Regions from separate parts of the Proteiniphilum saccharofermentans genome, predicted to be linked through region 2. Evidence: riboswitches for the same ligand, from Rfam matches in the RefSeq annotation. Region 2 holds a riboswitch; the other holds the start of a gene.
What was found. Region 2 has a riboswitch for thiamine pyrophosphate ahead of PSM36_RS11995 (TonB-dependent receptor). Riboswitches for the same ligand answer to the same signal wherever they lie in the genome.

Region 1: it holds a riboswitch for thiamine pyrophosphate, as region 2 does, so the genes downstream of both, thiM (hydroxyethylthiazole kinase) here and PSM36_RS11995 (TonB-dependent receptor) in region 2, are expected to answer to the same signal.

Annotation. Positions count from the first base shown of each region.
Region 1 is NZ_LT605205.1:2,240,948-2,244,376, reverse strand. It holds gene PSM36_RS08735 (DEAD/DEAH box helicase) at 1-1,111, opposite strand, end outside; TPP riboswitch at 1,431-1,527, shown strand; gene thiM (hydroxyethylthiazole kinase) at 1,690-2,484, shown strand; gene thiE (thiamine phosphate synthase) at 2,481-3,194, shown strand; gene tenA (thiaminase II) at 3,324-3,429, shown strand, end outside.
Region 2 is NZ_LT605205.1:3,056,845-3,060,273, reverse strand. It holds gene PSM36_RS11995 (TonB-dependent receptor) at 1-1,182, opposite strand, end outside; TPP riboswitch at 1,369-1,464, opposite strand; gene PSM36_RS11990 (RelA/SpoT family protein) at 1,715-3,429, shown strand, end outside.

The sequences.
Region 1 (3,429 bases), 820 kb from region 2:
TTGCTACCACAAGGGTTTTTCCCGTCAATTTCTGGATATCTTTTAACATATCCCTCTCTTCATCGGCACAGAACGTCAACGCAGTACCTGTATTCCCTGCCCTGCCCGTGCGGCCGATGCGATGCACATAGGTCTCGGCCACATCCGGAAGATCGTAGTTGATGACCAGTTCCAGATTGTTGATATCTATTCCCCTGGCTGCAATATCGGTCGCGATAAGGGTTTGTATTTTGTGCGATTTAAAATCAGACAGCGCCTTTTGTCTGGCATTCTGCGATTTATTCCCGTGGATGGCTGCACTGTTTATTCCGGACTTGCTAAGTATCCTTGCGATCTTATCCGCTCCATGTTTGGTGCGGGAAAATATCAGTACCGATTTCTTTCTATCCTTTTTCAGCAGGTCTATCAGCAGATTTTTCTTCTCCGGTTTTTCTACAAAATAGATATATTGCTCTATGGTGTCCACTACCGACGATACCGGCGCCACCTCTACCCTGACCGGCTTGTGCAGGATAGAGCGTGAGAGATCAGCTATAGAAGACGGCATGGTAGCCGAAAAGAAGAGGGTTTGCTTCACCCTGGGGAGTTGTGGTAACAACCGCTTGATATCGTGGATAAATCCCATATCCAGCATCCGGTCAGCTTCATCCAGCACAAAATGGCGGATAGACTGGAGACTGATGATCTTCTGGTTCATTAAATCGAGCAGACGTCCCGGAGTAGCTACCAATATATCTATCCCCTGTTTCAATGCATTTACCTGTGCATTCTGCTTTACTCCACCATAAATCACACAGTGGCGAAGCCCCGTATAGCGGATATAATCGCTCAGGCATTCGTTGATCTGGATAGCCAGTTCCCGCGTAGGTGTTAAAATCAACGCTCTGATCTCTCTTTTTCGACCCTGAGATTTATTCAAATAGAGTTGTTGTATGATGGGAAGTACAAAAGCTGCGGTCTTTCCTGTGCCGGTTTGTGCCAGTCCTAAGATATCACGGTTGTCAAGTGCCGGGGCAATAGCCTGTTGTTGTATTGGTGTGGGAATTGTATGTCCTTTTTCGTTCAGAGCCCTCAATACCGGCTCTACAATAGATAATTCTTTAAATGTCATGTTTTAATATTAAACAAGATGTGTCACGTTAAATTGTATGGGCACATTCTTGCAACTGATTGATAACTTAAACAAATAAGTTGATTTTGATGTCGATTTCGGCGATGGGAAGACCCGCAAAAAACAGCGGAGCAAAACATTGATGAAGAAAGATCCAATATGAACTTAATTGCTAATGGGTACAAAGATACGAAAATAAATCGGTTTATTAAGTATTATTCAATTCGTTTTGAAATTATATACAGCTTTGGTGCCTCAATAATAAATGTTTTTTATTGACAAAACCCGGATTATTCATCATTTATATATATCTTTGTGATATCTCTGTTAGGGGTGCTTTTTATAAAGAGCTGAGATCAAACCCTTGAACCTGATATGTTGTAATTGACATCGTAGGGAAACGGAAATTTAAAAAGATTACGTTTACATAGTATTCAATGTATTCAATCATTGCCGTTTCACCAATATGGAACGGCTTTTTTTATTGCTGAAAAATGGATAAAAGTTTTGTTGATTAAGGGACAAAGCCTCTGACAATATAATGTTTAAAATCATATTCTATCTAAATTCTAATAAAAATGATACGTATTGAAAATTTGGTTCGGGACCTGAACCTTGTAAGAGAAAGGTCCCCACTCATACATAACATAACCAATTATGTGGCGATGAATAATTCGGCAAATGCGTTGCTGGCAGTAGGCGCATCGCCGGTAATGGCGCATTCGCTGGATGAAGTTGCCGAAATGGCCGGTATAGCTTCTTCGTTGGTTATCAATATCGGCACCCTTGAGGCCGAATGGGTAAAAGCCATGTTGATAGCAGGCAAGACGGCATTGGATAGACATATCCCGGTTGTCTTCGATCCTGTGGGCGCCGGAGCCACATCATACCGGTCGAGGGTATGTATGCAAATAATAGAAGAGTGCAGGCCTTCGGTCATCCGGGGCAATGCTTCGGAAATAATCGCCTTATCCAATGCCAACGCGCGGACCAAAGGTGTTGACAGTACAAACAGTTCTGAAGCTGCATTAAATCCGGCTAAAGCTTTGGCTAACGAAACCGGTGCAATCGTGGTTGTCAGCGGGGAAACGGATTATATAACCGATGGAATCGCCGTTGAGACCGTAAAGAACGGGAACCCGATGATGGCAAGAGTGACAGGTATGGGATGCACCGCATCCGCTATCGTAGGAACTTTTACCGCTATCAACCCGAACTTCCTTGAAGCGGCCACCCACGCCATGTTTATTATGGGTATCGCAGGAGAAATTGCGACCAGAACCTCGAAAGGAAACGGCAGTCTTCAAATAAACTTTCTGGATACACTTTTCAATATCGACGAAGATGCCATAAGGCAAAATATTCGACTATGAAGAATTTCGACTTAAGTCTGTATTTGGTTACCGACCGTTTATTGTCCCTGGGCAGGCCGTTGGAATATGTAGTGGAAGAGGCTGTAAAAGGAGGGGTTACCATGGTGCAGTTGCGCGAAAAGGACTGTTCTTCAAAAGAATTTTACCGGCAGGCGATTACAATCAAAGCGTGTCTGAAGCCTTACAATATTCCGTTGATTATCAATGACAGGTTAGATATAGCGCTTGCCTGCGAAGCCGAAGGACTGCATATCGGCCAATACGATCTTCCCTATGAAGTTGCGCGGAAAATATTAGGGAAGAACAAAATAATCGGCCTGTCCGTTGAAAATGTACAGGATGTGCTTGAGGCCAATAAGCTGGATATAGATTATATCGGGATATCTCCTGTTTTCAGTACTCCGACCAAGACAGATACTGCTAAAGAGTTAGGCCTGACAGGCGTTCGTGAGATTTCTCTCTTGTCGAAACATCCCAGTGTCGGTATCGGTGGAATCAACAACAGCAATGCCCGGGATATAATACAAGCCGGCGCAGACGGTATTGCCGTTGTTTCGGCCATTATGTCGGCGGCAGATCCCCGGTTGGCGGCATCACAGCTGTCGGATATCGTCCATCAATCAAAATTAAAAGTGAATTTTCTTAGGAACGAGGGCAGAGGCAAGCTTGATTGCACTATGCCGAGTGACGACAGAAAATCAACGGAGTGAGAAGTGAAAAGTGAAGAATTAAGAGTGTTTGAAATGAATGAGACAGGTTCTTTCGCCTTAGTTTTTTATTTCAAAACACGGGTCCTGAAATTATTGAATCTATAGTATTTCCATACACAAAAAAATCGTATGAAGTGGAGCGAAGAAGCATGGCAATCGACAAAGCCTGTTTATGAGAAAATATTGGCACTTCCGTTTATCAAAAGGCTGATCAATGGAACCTTACCCAAGGAAA
Region 2 (3,429 bases):
CCATGGGAGCCTTCCGTAATGGTCGCCGTCATAGAAACTGTACATTCCGCCGAAGGTCACTTCCAGGCTATTCTTTGTATAGTTGAAATTGAGGTTGGCCACATAAAAATCATTTTTCATCAACTTTTGCCGTACGAAGTCGGTGCGGCTATAGGTGCTATCGCCAATTGTCTGGGGCTCTAACCCGAAATCGGAATATTTTCTGTTGTAGCGGTAATTTTCGTAGTAGCCGTAACCATGGTTGTAGCTGAGTCCCGCGTTCATCGAGAGATTCCGGCTCAGTTCCCGTGCAAGGGTGAGTTGCAGGATATCGGAGTAGTAATTGTCGGTTTCGTTGTCATAGTAGAGCCTGTTGCCCGCATCGTCTTTGTATTCCCCGGCCGGATTATAACGCCGTCCATACTCTTCGTCCTTCATTTGCTCTTCAGAAACACCTTCCCAAGTGATGCCGGTATGTTGAATCCCTTTCATGTAGATCAGGCGAAGCAGCTGCTTGTCAGTGTAATGGGATAATGCAGCATATAGGTTGGTGTGGTCCACCTTCCCGTTTCTTATATAGCCGTCGCCCAACACACGTGAGAAGCGGGTATCGAACGACAGTCCGTTTTTCAATATCCCTGTTCCTGCAGCTATATTGGACAAGAACGTGCCATAACTACCTACTGAGGTAGAAGCTTCTCCATATGCCTCGGAACGTGCCCCCACCGTTTGCAGGGAGATACTGGCTCCAAAAGCGGCCGATCCATTGGTGGATGTTCCTACTCCCCGTTGTATCTGGATGTTCTGTAATGAGTTGGATAGATCGGGCAGATTTACCCAATAGACCTCCTGGCTTTCGGGATTGTTCAGCGGCATCCCATTGAGGGTTACGTTGATGCGTGTGGCATCGGTACCTCTGATCCTGAATGCCGTGTTGCCTACTCCTAATCCGTCTTCTGTAAAGGAAACAATTGATGGTTGATACTGCAACACTGTCGGGATATTTCGAGCCGCATTTTCTTTTTTGATATCAGAGGAAGAGATATTGGAGTATGTCACCGGTGTATTTTGCCCGGCACGGGTGGCGGAAACAATTACCTCTTCCAGTTGAATTTGACTAAGAGTGTCAGATGGCACCTCATGTGGCTTTGCTTGATAAACCAATGCCAACAGGATTGCCGGCAATAAAAAAACCTTTTTCATATGACTAATTTATTTTTTTATTAATGTATATGGAACTCGCGATAATCATGATCGTAAACTAAAATGATTAAGCTGCTCGTTTCATTTACATAAAGTTTTAGGATGGACAACGCAACTTGCATTGTACATCGTTAATTAGTGAAATAAAAAAGGGGATTTGTGAAGATGTATACCAGAAAAACCACGAAGTGTGGACTTTATTTTCCCTACGCCGGCATTACCCGGATCAGGTGATTTGGGTATGATCTCAGCCCGTTTACTTGGGCACCCCCTGTCGAATGAGAAAACAAAGATAGGACAATTTTGTTCAGAAGATACTGTTCTCAACTGTTTTTAACATCGAAAGCAGTTATCAGGAGAAAAATAACCGACTGGATAGATGTTATTTTTGGATTTATTTGTAATTTCGTTCATTAAAGTAAACTTCTACATTATAATCCGGCTTTCTCCATGTCTTGCAGAAAAATATAAATTGGCTTAGTAGGAAAAAATCCGGTTAGATGAACCAATAAAAACAGGGTCAATTAGGCATATGAGCGATGAAGAAAAATTGATAGCGGAAGATCAGATGATCGAGAATGAGTTTCAGGCTCTCTTGAATGATTATCTGAACTCAAACCACCGGCGGAAGGTGGATGTCATCACCAAGGCGTATAATATGGCGAAAGAGGCACATAAAGGTGCCCGCCGTCGCTCAGGTGAACCCTATATCATGCATCCGCTGGCGGTAGCCCGCATTGTGTCGAGAGAAATGGGGTTGGGGTCTACCTCCATCTCTGCTTCCCTATTGCATGATGTGGTGGAAGATACCGATTATACTGTGGAAGATATCCGTGCACTGTTTGGTGAAAAGATCGCACAGATTGTGGATGGCTTGACAAAAATCTCGCATGGCATGTTTGGCGAGAATGTATCGGCGCAGGCAGAGAATTTCAGAAAATTGCTGCTGACCATGTCGGATGATATCCGTGTGATCCTTATCAAGATCGCTGACCGGCTGCACAATATGCGTACGCTCTCTTCCATGACGGCTGCCAAACAGTACAAGATCACAGGAGAGACATTGTATATTTATGCCCCGTTGGCGCATCGCCTGGGGCTTTTTGCTGTCAAGACCGAACTGGAAGAACTCTGTTTCAAGTATGAGCATCCCGAAACCTATGCCGACCTGACGCAAAAGATTGAGCGGACAGCCCCTGAACGGAATAAGATTTATGAGAACTTTGCCATTCCTGTGGTAAAGGCACTCGACAAGATGGATATGGAGTATGAGATGCGGGCACGGGTTAAGTCGGTCTACTCCATCTGGAATAAAATGCAGACCAAAGGGATTGAATTCTCGGAGGTGTACGACCTGTTCGCGGTACGCATTATTTTTGAAGTGCATCCCGGGATGGATGAAAAGAAACAGTGCTGGGATATCTATTCCGCCATTACTGATATTTACAAGCTTCGCCCCGACCGTATACGCGATTGGGTGAGCCATCCTAAGGCCAACGGCTATCAGGCGCTTCACCTCACGGTGATGGGCCCTGACGGAAAATGGATTGAGATACAGATCCGCAGCCGCAGGATGGATGATATTGCCGAGAAAGGGTTTGCCGCCCACTGGAAATACAAGGAAAACAGGATCGAAGAGGATAATGAATTGGACAAATGGTTGAAGACCATTCAGGAAGTGTTGTCCAACCCTAATCCCAATGCCATTGACTTTCTGGATACGGTGAAGATGAACCTTTTCTCATCCGAAATTTTTGTATTTACTCCCAAAGGTGAGATAAAAACCCTTCCACAGGGAGCAACAGCTCTCGATTTTGCCTATACCATCCATACAAGGGTAGGTGATCATTGTTTAGGAGCCAAAGTAAACCATACATTGGCACCACTCAGCCAGAAACTGAGCAGCGGCGATCAGGTGGAGATCCTTACCTCACAGTCGGTCAACCCACAGCCGGAGTGGCTCAATTTCGTGACGACGGCCAAAGCACGGACCAAAATTGAAGCATCATTGCGGCGCCAACGTAGACGTATTACCGAGAAAGGCCAAAAAATGCTTGAAGAGCTGTTTGAAAATGAACCTATCGATAACACTGTTTTTAATAAGATACTTCAGGCCTATAAGGCCGAAAATAAGGATGACCTCTACTTCCTGATAGGTAATAACGAAGTCTCCCTCCCCTCCGGTAAAGACGCTTTCTTTAAAATGAAGATTGAGCCGGAGAAACAGGATAATCTCTTCGTGCGGTA